Regions from separate parts of the Enterobacter cloacae complex sp. HYC074_NIDB genome, predicted to be linked through region 2. Evidence: predicted binding sites of a transcription regulator. Region 2 holds the regulator's gene; the other holds the start of a gene.
What was found. The regulator sigma-54, encoded in region 2, starts transcription at its own class of promoters, with help from an activator protein. The targets are predictions, from matches to a motif close to GTTGGCACANNTTTCGCTNT.

Region 1 (7,235 bases), 1.3 Mb from region 2:
TCCTGCTTCAGGATGACAGGCTGAAATCAGCGCAGCCGCTTGCTTAGGGTCGCGATGGGCAACGGATAGCATGTATACGCGCTGCGCAAACGGTGACAGAGCCTCAGAGTGATGTTTCGTCGCCATAAGCATGGCCATAAAATCTTGTAAATCATCGGCTGAATCGGTGTCAGGTGGTAATACAGTTTTCAATAACTGATATAACGCATCAAGTGTCATATTTGCCCCGGATCCTCTTATCATTATTATTCAGTTTGCGGCTGAACGTTTTATCGACCCGCGCAAAGGCGGGTCGTGAAGATGATATTTGAATGCGGTCGCATCAGAAAAACGATTAATAATGGCAATCACTGTGAGTTTTTCTCACTATAGCCTTTTCGTTTCACACTCCACCCAGGTACGCCTTCCTCACCTCCGGATCCTTCAGCAACGCCTCGCCGCTGCCGCTTAACCGAATCTGGCCGTTAACCATCACATAGCCGCGGTCGGACAACTTCAGCGCGTGGTGCGCATTCTGCTCGACCAGAAAAATCGTCATTCCGTTACGGGCCAGTTCGCGCAGCGTCTGGAAGATCTGTTTAACCACGATTGGCGCGAGGCCGAGGCTGGGTTCATCCAGCAGCAGAAGTTTAGGACGGCTCATCAGCGCGCGGGCGATAGCCAGCATTTGCTGTTCACCGCCTGAAAGCGTCATCGCCCGCTGGTTACGTCGCTCTTTGAGGCGAGGGAAGAGGTCGAACATGCTTTGCATATCTTCCGCTGCATGCTGATTGCCGACGGGGATTGTCCCCATCAGCAGGTTCTCTTCTACAGACATATCCGGGAAAATGCGTCGTCCCTCAGGTGCCTGCGCGATGCCGCCGGTGGCAACATAGTGGGTAGATTTGTGGCTGATATCCTCGCCGCAGAAGAGGATCTGCCCGTTGCGGATCCGGGGCTGACCAAAGACAGACATCAGTAATGTTGACTTCCCCGCGCCGTTAGCGCCAATCAGGGCAACGGTTTCCCCTTCGTTAACCTCAAGCGAAACCTGCTTCAACGCCTGGATCACCCCGTAGAAAACATCCACATCCTGAAACTGAAGCATCGGTTCGCTCACAGATTTACCTCGCTTTCGTCGGTGCCCAGATACGCGGCAATCACTTTTTCATTGTGCTGAATCTCAGCCGGTTTACCTCTGGCAATTACATCGCCGTGATCGAGCACAATGATGTCATCTGAAATGCCCATCACCATCCCCATATCATGCTCGATCAGCAAAACCGTGATGTCATGGTGGTCGCACAGGAACCGGATGATCTCACTCAGCTTGTGCGTCTCCACCGGGTTCAGGCCGGCAGCAGGTTCATCGAGACAAATCATCTCCGGGCCGGTACACATGGCGCGGGCGATTTCGAGGCGTCGTTGCTGACCATAGGACATTTCCCCGGCCAGACGGTTCGCGCAATCCACCAGATCCACCACCTCCAGCCAGTAAAACGCCCGGTCCAGCGCATCGTTCTCTGCCCGACGATACGCAGGGGTATTCAGCACCCCCGCCAGCAGATTGCGGTTGACGCGCATGTGCTGTGCCACCAGCAGGTTTTCCACCACCGACATCTCGCGGAACAGGCGGATGTTCTGAAACGTGCGCGCAAGACCCGCGCGGTTCACCAGATGCGTGCCGCCAAACATTTTATAGAACAGGCGTTGACCAAGCTGCGCCGGGTTGAGCCAGTCGCCCGGCTGGAATTTCTGGCCGAGCACCTGAATGACATTGGTGGTTTTATTTCGTGCATTGAACAGAATGTTGCCGCCGGAGGCCCGGTAGAAACCGGTCAGGCAGTTAAAGACGGTCGTTTTTCCTGCGCCGTTAGGCCCAATGAGTGCGGTAATGGAGCCGCGCTGCACCTCAAGATTGACGTCGTTTAAGGCCTTGATCCCGCCGAAGTGCATCATCAGATGTTCTACACGTAAAATCGTTGCGTTCATGGCGCCACTCCTTTACGCACGGTAAATCCGCTGCGGTTGATGCGGATCAGACCGCGAGGACGCCAGATCATCATCACCACCATCAGCATGCCAAACAGCAGCACCCGGTATTCCGCAAAGCTGCGCAGCAGTTCCGGCGTGACGGTCAGCACAAAGGCGGCCAGTACGACGCCGACGGTGGAGCCCATCCCGCCCAGGACCACAATGGCGAGGATCAGGGCCGATTCAAAAAAGGTGAAAGAGGTCGGGTTAACAAACCCCTGGTAGGTGGCAAAAAACACCCCGGCGATACCTGCCGTCGATGCGCCCAGGGTGAAGGCCGAGAGTTTGACCAGAACGTGATTCAGCCCCATGGAACGGCAGGCAATCTCATCCTCACGGAGCGCTTCCCACGCCCGTCCAATGGGCATTCGGGTCAGCCGGTGTTTAATGTAGAGCACCAGCATGACTACCAGGAAAAGTACCGCATAGATGAAAATAAACTTCATGTTGGGGTTATAGGTCAGGCCGAAGAACTCGTGGAAGGGGACGCCGCCTTCTTTGGCGCGTCGGCCAAACTCAAGGCCAAAAAAGGTTGGGGCAGGGGCTGAAACGCCGTTAGGCCCTCCGGTGAAGTTAAGCCAGTTGTTCAGCACCAGGCGGATGATCTCGCCAAACCCGAGCGTGACGATGGCGAGATAATCCCCGTGCATGCGCAACACCGGAAAGCCAAGCAGGGCGCCTGCGCCCGCGGCCATTAGCGCCGCCAGCGGCAGCATGCTCCAGAACCCAAGCCCCAGATACTGATACCCGAGCGCCAGCCCGTAAGCGCCGATGGCATAGAAGGCGACATAACCCAGATCCAGCAGCCCTGCCAGGCCAACAACAATGTTCAGCCCAAGACCGAGCAGGACGTAGATCAGTCCGAGAATGGCAACCGTCAGAAGGTATTTCGTTGCTACAAACGGGAAGCAGATCGCCAGCGTGACAATCAGCGGAATGATCCAGCGCATGCGGCTTTTATACGCCGGCGGCCGGACATACACGCCCGCATTGTCGGATTCAAACCGCGTCTGTAAACGTCTTCCGGCCGCCGTAGCTGAAAAGGCGCTCAGCAAAAAACGTCCCACCATCACCGTGCCAACAATCCACGCCAGCCGCTGGCCGTCAAAGGTAAAGCTGTAACCATCCAGTATCACACCCGCAATCGGGCCGAAAATAATCAGGGCGATCATTCCGGAAAAAATTGCGTCCAGAATGCAGCGCTTCAGGGAAAAACCGTCAGAGGTCATCGCGTTGTTCCTTACACTTTAGCCACGACAGGGCGGCCCAGCAGCCCCTGAGGACGGAAGATCAGAATTAAGACCAGCAATCCAAACGAGAACACGTCTTTATAATCCGAGTTCACCATCCCGGAGAATTGCGCTTCTGCAACGCCCAGAATCAGCCCGCCAAGCATCGCACCGGGCAAAGAGCCGATGCCGCCCAGCACCGCCGCCGTAAAGGCCTTGATGCCGATAACAAACCCGACGTAAAAATCAAAGGTGCCGTAATTCATGGTGATCAGCACGCCCGCCAGCCCGGCCATGGCTGCGCCGATAACAAACACCAGCGAAATTATTCTGTCGGTGTTGATACCCAGGATGGAGGCCATCTTACGATCCTGCTGTACCGCACGGCACATGCGTCCTAAGCGGGTACGGTTGATAATCCAGGTCAGCACCAGCATGCCCGCGAACGAGGCGATGAGGATAAAGACTTTGGTATAGGTTATCTGGACAAACCCTTCGCCAAGGTGAAAACGCAGCACGCCATCAAGCATGGTGGGCACGCCCTGCTGGCGCGGGCCCTGGCTGAGCTGGACGTAGTTTTGCAGTATCAACGACATCCCGATGGCCGAAATCAGCGGCGCCAGACGCGTCGAGTTGCGTAGCGGCTTATAGGCGATGCGCTCAATCGTCCAGCCATAAACGCCAGTGACCACGATGGTGAAAACCAGCGTCCCCAGGATCAGCAGCGGAAAGGAGTGGAGTCCAAAAAACGCCAGCAGGGCCAGGCCAATGGCCGAGAGATAGGCGGAGATCATATACACTTCGCCGTGAGCGAAATTGATCATACCGATGATGCCGTACACCATGGTGTAGCCGATGGCGATAAGACCGTAGACCGACCCCAGCGTTAAGCCATTAATTAATTGTTGCAGAAAGAATGTACTCATGGTCGCGCACCTGAATAAAGGGTTACGCCGACAGTCAGACCTGCCGGCGCTGAGCAGATTCCGTCCCGTTATGGCACTTCTTTATATTTGCCTTTGTCATCCCACTGGTAGACCACGTAGTCAGAGACTTTGAGGTCACCTTTGCTGTCCCAGGCTTTTTTACCCATCACCGTGTCGACAGGGTTGGCCTTCAGCCACTCGCTGGCTTTTGCGGAATCCGTCCTTTTCGTGGCCTTGAATGCCGCCGCGATAGCCTGCACAGACGCGTAGGCGTAGAGGGTGTACCCTTCAGGTTCAAATTTACCGGTGCGGAATTTCTCGATGACGGCTTTTCCGTCCGGGATCAGGCGCGGATCTTTACCGAAGGTCATGTAAATACCGTTGGTGTACTGTGCCCCACCGGCGGCGGTGACCATCTCTTCATTGACGATACAGTCTCCCGAGAAGAACTTCGCCTGCACGCCCTGTTCACGCATCTGGCGAACCAGCGGGCCCGCTTCCGGGTGACAGCCCCCGAAGAACACCACGTCCGGTTTTTGTGCGCCGATTTTGGTCACCAGCGCGTTAAAGTCTTTCTCCCCGCGGGACAACCCTTCGTACATCACCTCCTTAACGCCGCGTTTCGCCAGCGCCGCTTTAGTGGCATCCGCCAGCCCCTGACCGTAGGTGTCTTTATCGTGGATGATGACCACCCGTTTGGCTTTCAGCTTATCAAGAATAAAATCGCTGGCGACCTGGCCCTGCTGGTCGTCACGTCCGCACATGCGAAATATGTCGCTCATGCCACGTTCGGTAATCAGTGGGTTCGTTGAGCCGGGAGTGATGGAGAGGATCCCGGCATCGCTATAGACCTCGGAGGCGGGCATGGTCGACGAAGAGCAGAAGTGGCCGACGACCGCTTTCACCTTATCCTGATCGACTAAGCGGTTGGCAACGGCGACGGCCTGTTTGGGCTCGCAGGCGTCGTCGCCCTGAACCAGTTTGATTTTCTCACCGTTGATCCCGCCGGCGGCGTTAATGTCTTCCGCCGCCTGCGTAGCGCCATGCCAGTATTGATCGCCGTAGGTTGCGTTCGGGCCTGTGAACGGCCCGGCCACGCCGATGACGATATCGGCCTGCGCGGAAAAGGCCGTCACCAGACAACCGGCCAGCACCAGGGAGAGGGGAGTTTTGGTAAATTTCAGCGACATTATTATGTTCCTTAGCAAAGAGGTTTTTGCACCAGGTATAAACCCGAACGCCTGATGGCATCGTAAATCCAAAAACAAGAGCGAGAACAAAATGCACTTTAGAAGCAATCTCATGCTTAATACGGCGAGGATCCCACGCACCGCGAAGCGCGCAGAACATTAAGCAAAAAGGTTGCCAGAATGGTTAATCCCTTGACCGGGTCACAACACGTTGAGTATAGAGCGCCGTTTTATGCGCCTTTGCGGGATGATATGAATTTACAGCGGAGATCACATCTCCTTAACAACAAAGCCCATAAGTTGTGCAACGGTCACGATTTGCACGTTTTTGCAGCAATAAAGACCTAAACTTCAGATAGGCACGCGCGGCGATATATGTCAGGATCGTTTTTTTTATCAGGAGTATCAGCAATGGCTGAAGGCCCATTAAATGAAAGCGAGATGGCGTGGCTGGAAGAGACATTAATCTCTTACGGTCACGACGATGCATCCGTGATTGACGTGTCCGAACTGGACGGCATGCTTACCGCAGTACTTTCCGGTCCCGTTGTGGTGGAGCCCGACACCTGGCTGGTGGCGGTCTGGGGTGGTGAGAAATATATTCCTCGCTGGAAAAACGATCGTGAGATGAACCGTTTTATCGATCTCTGCTTTAAGCACATGAACGATATTGCCGAGCGTTTGAGCGAATACCCGGATCAGTTTGAACCGCTGTTTGGCTATAACGACGTTGACGGTCAGAGCTATACCGTGGTGGAAGAGTGGTGCTATGGCTACATGCGCGGCGTGGCGCTGACGGACTGGTCATCCCTGCCGGAAGCGCTGGAAGCGGACCTGGCGGTGATTGCCCTGCACGGGACGGAAGAGAACAGCGAGAAGCTGGATGCGCTGACCGAAGAGGAGTATATGGCCAGCATCGAGAGCATTCAGCCTGCGGTGCTGCGTTTGTATAACTACTGGGTGGCTAACCCGCAGCAGCCGGAAGCGAAAAAGCCGATCGTGAACGGGTCGAAGGTGGGGCGTAACGACCCGTGCCCGTGCGGGAGTGGGAAGAAGTTTAAAAGCTGCTGCCTGCATTAAATCATTAATTACTGTGGCCTGAATGGGGCACGGGTGTTGAGTCCCCGCTAAAATCGGCGAACCGGAGACCAGATGACAAGGGCTGGACGCCATGGATGGCGGCCAGAGGCGAATCGAGACAGGATGTCGAGTTGAGCCGACCGCAGGCAGATGGTCGGGAGGTGAGCGTAGTGCGAAGCACCGATTTTCCGCGGGGCCGCGGGGATTGATAAGGGGGCCGCCGCGGCCCCCTTATCCCGTTCACATGCTGTGAAAAAATTATATTCTGTTGATCTTAAGGTGAACGGAACAGTACCTCAGGACCTGTATAAATAAGTTATCCCACTTCCGGCAGCATCCCCGCTGCAATCAAAATCTGCACCAGAATAATCGCCACACCGCACCCAAACACCACGAACAGCATTGGCGTACCGCCCGCTACGCGATACCCCTGCTGCGGATGTTGCTGGCGGCTCTTCCACGCCAGCAGGGAAGGCAGCAGCAGGGCCAGTACCGATAACGCCACGCCGGCATACCCCAGCGCCATCACAAACCCGCGCGGGTAAAAGAGCGCGAAGGCCAGCGGCGGCAGGAAGGTCATCGCCCCCGTCTGTAAGCGTCCCGCAACGGTATTGCGCCGCTGGAACAGATCCGCCATATAGTCAAACAGGCCAAGCGCCACGCCGAGGAAGGAGGTTGCCAGCGCCAGGTCTGCAAACAGATGTACCGCCAGCTCCACGTGTGAAGAGGCCACCACGTTACGCAGGGCAACCAGGAATCCATTCAGACCAGAATGCTCTGCCATCAGGCCGATAAAA
Region 2 (7,235 bases):
GGTTCCAGGGCAATAGCACGCGCCAGCGCGGCGCGGCGCGCCATCCCACCCGAGAGTTCGGACGGCATGAGTTTCGCAGCCCCCCGCAGCCCCACGGCTTCAAGCTTCATCATCACCGTGCTGTGCAACAGCGCAGGAGGAAGATGGGTGTGCTCACGCAGCGGATAGGCCACGTTGTCAAAAACGTTCATATCGGTGAACAGCGCACCCGACTGAAAGAGCATGCTCATCCGTTTGCGAACCGTGTAGAGGCGCGAGCGAGACATCGCCGGGACGTTTTCGCCGTCGAAGAGAATTTCGCCGCTGTCAGGGGGGATTTGCCCGCCGATAAGACGCAGCAACGTGGTTTTACCGATCCCTGACGGCCCCATGATGGCGGTGATTTTACCGCGCGGCACGGTCAGCGAAATATCATCAAATATTAACCGGTTGCCGCGAGAAAAACTGACGCCCCGGACATCGACTATATTCGCCATCGTTTGGCTCATTTATGGTTCCTTACTTACCTTGCTTCACGGCTGGCATGAAGCGTAAATCAGCCCTAAACCCCGCATTTTTACAGAATATTCACTATTGGGGTTAGCGAAAGCTGGCATTTGTTTTACTTTTCCGGCGCATAAAGTCAAAATTAGGAATTCGTCACGTCTCAGACTTCATCTGGCGCTAAAATTCGTGCGCAGTGGACCAGCGAGTATACCTGAAGAAAGGACTTTTGATGCTTTTAGCAACAGCACTGTTAATAATTGGTTTACTGTTGGTGGTCTACAGTGCTGACCGTTTGGTCTTTGCCGCATCCATTCTCTGTCGACTCATTGGCATGCCGCCCATCATTATCGGCATGACGGTGGTCAGTGTAGGCACATCGCTTCCTGAAATCATCGTTTCTGTTTCAGCCTCGTTGCATGGCCAGGTTGACCTCGCTATCGGCACCGCGATTGGCTCTAACATCGTCAATATCTTGCTGATTTTAGGCTTAGCCGCATTACTGCATCCATTTCGCGTACATTCCGATGTTTTGCGTCGTGAATTGCCGCTAATGTTAGTCGTCAGTCTGCTGGCGGGCTATGTGCTTTATGACGGGGTGCTGAGCGTCGGTGACGGTATATTCCTGCTCGCCCTGGCCGTGATCTGGTTGCTTTACAGCGTGAAGATCGCACGTCTGGCGGAAAAACAGGGTAACGATAGCCTCACGCGTGAGCACCTCGCCGAGCTGCCCCGGGAAGGGACCTTACCCGTCGCCCTGCTGTGGCTGGGCGTCGCGCTGATTATCATGCCAATGGCCACGCGGATGGTGGTCGATAACGCGACGGTGCTGGCGAACGCGTTTGCGATGAGCGAACTGACAATTGGTCTGACGGTCATCGCTATCGGCACCAGCCTGCCAGAGCTGGCTACCGCCATCGCCGGGGCGCGTAAAGGGGAAGATGATATCGCCATCGGCAATATCATTGGCTCGAATATTTTCAATATCGCGATCGTGACGGGGCTGCCGGCATTAATCTCACCGGGGCCGTTTAACCCTATGGTTTTCACGCGCGATTACGGTGTGATGCTGCTGGTCAGCGTGATTTTCGCCCTGCTCTGCTGGCGGCGAAAAGAGCAGATCGGCAAAGGCGCGGGCGCGCTGCTGACGGGTGGATTTATCGTATGGCTGGCGATGCTGTACTGGCTCTCGCCACTTCTCTCTGGGTAAACGGAAACGCATTATGTCGCAAATAGAATTGCAGCCGGGTTTTGACTTTCAGAAAGCAGGCAAAGACGTTCTGGAGATTGAACGTGAAGGTCTGGCGCAGTTAGATCAGTACATTAATCAGGATTTTAGTCTGGCCTGTGAGAAGATGTTCTACTGCGCCGGTAAAGTCGTGGTGATGGGGATGGGCAAATCCGGCCATATCGGGCGCAAAATGGCGGCGACCTTTGCCAGTACCGGCACGTCGTCATTCTTCGTTCATCCCGGTGAAGCCGCGCACGGTGACCTCGGCATGGTTACGCCGCAGGACGTGGTTATTGCGCTGTCCAACTCCGGGGAATCGAATGAAATCCTGGCGTTGATCCCGGTGCTGAAGCGTCTGCACGTACCGCTGATTTGCATGACCAGCCGCCCGGAAAGCAGCATGGCGCGCGCGGCGGATATTCACCTGTGCGTGAAGGTGCCTAAAGAAGCCTGCCCGCTGGGGCTGGCGCCGACCTCCAGCACAACCGCCGCGCTGGTGATGGGCGATGCCCTTGCCGTTGCGCTGCTGGAAGCCCGCGGTTTTACGCCAGAAGATTTCGCCCTGTCTCACCCCGGCGGCGCGCTCGGGCGCAAACTGCTGCTGCGGGTTAACGATATTATGCACACCGGGGATGAGATCCCGCACGTCAGCAAAGAGGCCTCTTTGCGCGACGCGTTACTGGAGATCACCCGTAAAAACCTGGGCATGACGGTTATCTGCGACGATCTGATGAAGATTCAGGGCATTTTCACCGACGGCGACCTGCGCCGGGTATTCGATATGGGTGTGGATGTCCGAACGCTGGGCATCGCTGATGTAATGACACCAGGAGGGATCCGCGTCCGTCCGGGTACGCTGGCGGTAGATGTACTGAACCTGATGCAGTCCCGTCATATTACCTCAGTGATGGTTGCCGATGGCGACCAACTGCTGGGTGTGGTACATATGCATGATCTGCTGCGCGCTGGCGTAGTGTAATGAAGGATAAGACAATGAGTAATGCGGGTGCATCCCTTGCAACCTGTTATGGCCCGGTGAGCGCCCACATGATGTCAAAGGCGGAAAATATCCGCCTGCTGATCCTCGATGTGGATGGTGTGCTCTCCGACGGTCTGATTTATATGGGCAATAACGGCGAAGAGCTGAAAGCCTTTAACGTTCGCGACGGTTACGGTATCCGCTGTGCGCTCACGTCCGGTATTGAAGTTGCAATCATCACCGGGCGGAAAGCTAAACTGGTAGAAGATCGGTGTGAAACGCTGGGCATTACGCATCTCTATCAGGGACAGTCTGATAAGATGGTAGCCTTCCGGGATTTGCTGGGAAAACTGGCCATTGCGCCAGAGAATGTGGCATACGTCGGGGATGATTTGATCGACTGGCCAGTCATGGCGGAGGTGGGTCTGAGCATCGCCGTGGCTGACGCGCACCCGCTGCTGATCCCGCGTGCTGATTACGTTACCCATATTCACGGTGGCCGTGGCGCCGTCCGTGAAGTCTGCGATCTGCTTCTGCTGGCGCAGGGCAAGCTTGATGAGGCGAAAGGGCAATCGATATGAGTAAAACCAGACGTTGGGTTATCATTCTGCTTGCGCTTGTCGCCCTGATACTGATTGGCGTAAATCTCGCTGACCGCGATGATACGCAAGCGGAAGTGGTTAACACGAGCGACCCGACCTATAAAAGCGATCACAGCGACACCGTGGTCTATAGCCCGGAAGGTGCGCTGAACTATCGCCTCGTTGCTCAGCATGTAGAATATTTTTCAGATGACGGCACCTCGTGGTTTACCCAGCCGGTCCTGACCACCTTTGATACGGACAAAGTGCCGACGTGGTCAATCAAGTCTGACCGGGCAAAACTGACAAATGACCGTATGCTTTACCTGTATGGTCACGTTGAAGTCAACGCCCTGACCGCTGACGCGCAACTGCGAAAAATTACGACGGATAACGCCCAGATCAACCTGGTCACCCAGGATGTCACGTCGCAGGATTTAGTCACCCTGTATGGCACAACATTTAATTCCAGCGGTTTAAGAATGCGCGGGAACTTACGCAGCAAAAACGCCGAGCTGATTGAAAAGGTTAGAACCTCCTATGAAATTCAAAACAAACAAACTCAGCCTTAAAGTTGTTATCGCCAGCGCGCTGCTGGCGGCCAGTCTTCCCGCGCTTGCTGTGACTGGCGACACCGAACAGCCGATTCATATTGAATCCGATACCCAGTCTCTGGATATGCAGGGTAACGTCGTCACCTTTACCGGCAACGTCGTTGTGACCCAGGGCACCATCAAAATCAACGCCGACAAAGTGGTCGTTACCCGTCCGGGCGGTGAGCAGGGGAAAGAGATTATCGATGGTTATGGCAACCCGGCCACCTTCTACCAGATGCAGGACAACGGCAAGCCGGTGAAAGGCCATGCCTCGCATATGCACTATGAACTGGCGAAGGATCTGGTCATCCTGACCGGTAATGCTTACCTGGAACAGCTGGACAGCAATATCAAAGGCGACAAGATCACTTATCTGGTGAAAGAGCAGAAAATGCAGGCCTCCAGCGAAAAAGGCAAACGCGTCACGACCGTGCTTGTGCCTTCGCAGTTGCAGGACAAGAACAACGGTCAGGCTCCGGCAAAGAAAAAGAGTAACTAATTCGTTATGGCAACTTTAACTGCAAAAAACCTCGCGAAAGCGTATAAGGGCCGCCGCGTCGTCGAAGATGTCAGTCTGACCGTCAACTCCGGCGAAATCGTGGGTTTGCTTGGCCCTAACGGCGCGGGTAAAACTACGACCTTCTACATGGTAGTGGGCATCGTCCCACGTGACGCCGGCAACATCATTATCGATGATGAAGATATCAGCCTGCTGCCGCTGCATGCCCGCGCGCGTCGTGGCATCGGCTATCTGCCGCAGGAAGCGTCTATCTTCCGCCGCTTAAGCGTGTTCGACAACCTGATGGCCGTGCTCCAGATCCGTGACGATCTGACCAGCGAGCAGCGCACTGACCGTGCGAACGAGCTGATGGAAGAGTTTCATATTGAACACCTTCGCGACAGCCTCGGTCAGGCGCTGTCCGGTGGTGAACGCCGCCGCGTTGAGATTGCGCGCGCGCTGGCAGCAAACCCGAAATTTATCCTGCTGGATGAACCGTTTGCGGGCGTTGACCCCATCTCCGTTATCGATATCAAACGTATCATTGAACACCTGCGCGACAGCGGGCTTGGCGTACTGATCACGGACCACAACGTTCGTGAAACGCTGGCGGTGTGTGAGCGCGCCTACATAGTGAGCCAGGGCCATCTGATTGCCCACGGTACGCCGCAGCAAATCCTCGAAGATGAGCATGTTAAGCGCGTGTACCTTGGGGAAGACTTCAGACTCTGATAGGGTAGAGGTTAAGTCACGCCGAACCGGAGAAAAACGCTCTGAACATGAAGCAAGGTTTGCAATTACGGCTCAGCCAGCAACTGGCCATGACGCCGCAGCTCCAGCAGGCAATCCGTCTGTTGCAGCTGTCCACGTTAGAACTCCAGCAGGAGCTCCAGCAGGCGCTGGACAGCAATCCGCTGCTGGAGCAGACCGATCTTCATGACGAGGTAGACGCCCAGCAGACGCAGGACACAGAAACGCTCGACTCCGTAGATGCACTCGAACAGAAAGAGATGCCGGACGAACTGCCGCTGGATGCCAGCTGGGATGAAATCTACACCGCGGGTACCCCTTCCGGGACGCGTGCAGACTACCAGGACGATGAACTCCCGGTCTACCAGGGCGAAACTACCCAATCGCTTCAGGACTACCTGATGTGGCAGGTGGAGCTGACGCCTTTCTCCGATACCGATCGCGCCATTGCCACCTCGATTGTCGATGCCGTTGACGACACGGGCTATTTGACCGTGACGCTGGACGAGATTCTTGAAAGCATCGGCGATGACGAGATTGAACTGGAAGAGATCGAAGCCGTCCTGAAACGCGTTCAGCGTTTCGACCCGATTGGCGTCGCCGCGAAAGATCTGCGTGACTGCCTTCTGATCCAGCTTTCGCAGTTTGCTAAAGAGACACCGTGGATTGACGAAGCCCGGCTCATCATCAGCGATCATCTGGATCTGCTGGCGAACCACGACTTCCGCACCCTGATGCGCGTCACGCGCCTGAAAGAAGAGGTGCTGAAGGAAGCGGTGAATCTGATCCAGTCGCTCGATCCGCGTCCGGGGCAGTCGATTCAGACCAGCGAACCGGAATATGTCATTCCCGATGTGCTGGTGAGAAAACACAATGGCCGCTGGGTCGTTGAACTGAACGCCGACAGCATTCCTCGCCTGCAAATCAACCAGCAATACGCCTCCATGTGCACCAGCGCCCGTAACGACGCTGATAATCAATACATTCGCAGCAACCTTCAGGAAGCACGCTGGTTGATTAAGAGTCTGGAGAGCCGTAATGACACGCTGCTGCGCGTCAGCCGCTGTATTGTCGAACAGCAGCAGGCATTCTTTGAGCAGGGCGAAGAGTTTATGAAACCGATGGTGCTGGCGGACATAGCCCAGGCCGTCGAGATGCATGAATCAACCATTTCCCGCGTGACCACGCAGAAGTATCTGCACAGCCCACGCGGTATTTTTGAGCTTAAGTATTTCTTCTCCAGCCACGTGAACACCGAAGGCGGCGGCGAAGCCTCGTCGACGGCCATTCGCGCACTGGTGAAGAAGTTGATCGCCGCGGAGAACCCCGCGAAGCCACTCAGTGACAGTAAGTTAACCACCATGCTGTCCGATCAGGGTATTATGGTGGCACGTCGTACTGTCGCGAAGTATCGAGAGTCTTTATCCATTCCGCCGTCTAACCAGCGTAAACAACTGGTTTGACACAACCGATAAGGAAGACACTATGCAGCTCAATATCACCGGACATAACGTCGAGATTACTGAGGCTTTACGCGATTTTGTAAACACTAAGTTTGCGAAACTCGAGCAGTATTTCGAGAGGATCAACCAGGTCTATGTTGTGTTGAAAGTGGAGAAAGTGACGCATATCTCGGATGCGACCCTGCACGTCAACGGAGGGGAACTCCATGCCAGTGCGGAAGGGCAAGACATGTACGCGGCTATCGACGGCTTGATTGATAAGCTTGCGAGACAGCTCAATAAACATAAAGATAAACTGAAACAACACTAATTGTCCGGGCAGTTAACGGGTGCAGGACGGCCTGTTGTGAAACACAACAGGCCATTTGTACAGTTAGCGCTTAGGTGAAATTATGATAAACAACGATTCCGCTCTTCAACTGAGCAATGTCCTTAACCAGGATTGTACCCGCAGTGGCGTTCACTGCCAGAGCAAAAAACGTGCGCTGGAAATCATCAGTGAGCTGGCCGCAAAACAGCTGGGTCTGCCGCCGCAGATCGTGTTTGAAGCCATTCTGACTCGTGAAAAAATGGGCAGTACCGGCATCGGCAATGGCATTGCGATCCCGCATGGCAAGCTGGAAGAAGATACGCTGCGTGCCGTGGGGGTGTTT

Region 1: a site for sigma-54 is predicted at 5,519-5,538, ahead of O1724_RS14225 (branched-chain amino acid ABC transporter substrate-binding protein). Genes of this name have one in related genera too.

What each region holds. Positions count from the first base shown of each region.
Region 1 is NZ_CP114214.1:2,917,013-2,924,247, reverse strand. Features, by position in the region: gene O1724_RS14250 (hypothetical protein) at 1-219, opposite strand, end outside; gene O1724_RS14245 (ABC transporter ATP-binding protein) at 383-1,099, opposite strand; gene O1724_RS14240 (ABC transporter ATP-binding protein) at 1,096-1,971, opposite strand; gene livM (high-affinity branched-chain amino acid ABC transporter permease LivM) at 1,968-3,242, opposite strand; gene O1724_RS14230 (ABC transporter permease subunit) at 3,254-4,168, opposite strand; gene O1724_RS14225 (branched-chain amino acid ABC transporter substrate-binding protein) at 4,237-5,358, opposite strand; gene O1724_RS14220 (YecA/YgfB family protein) at 5,770-6,438, shown strand; gene tyrP (tyrosine transporter TyrP) at 6,755-7,235, opposite strand, start outside.
Region 2 is NZ_CP114214.1:4,213,831-4,221,065, forward strand. Features, by position in the region: gene mlaF (phospholipid ABC transporter ATP-binding protein MlaF) at 1-488, opposite strand, end outside; gene O1724_RS20495 (calcium/sodium antiporter) at 716-1,693, shown strand; gene kdsD (arabinose-5-phosphate isomerase KdsD) at 1,707-2,693, shown strand; gene kdsC (3-deoxy-manno-octulosonate-8-phosphatase KdsC) at 2,708-3,274, shown strand; gene lptC (LPS export ABC transporter periplasmic protein LptC) at 3,271-3,846, shown strand; gene lptA (lipopolysaccharide ABC transporter substrate-binding protein LptA) at 3,815-4,369, shown strand; gene lptB (LPS export ABC transporter ATP-binding protein) at 4,376-5,101, shown strand; gene rpoN (RNA polymerase factor sigma-54) at 5,149-6,582, shown strand; gene hpf (ribosome hibernation promoting factor) at 6,605-6,892, shown strand; gene ptsN (PTS IIA-like nitrogen regulatory protein PtsN) at 6,975-7,235, shown strand, end outside.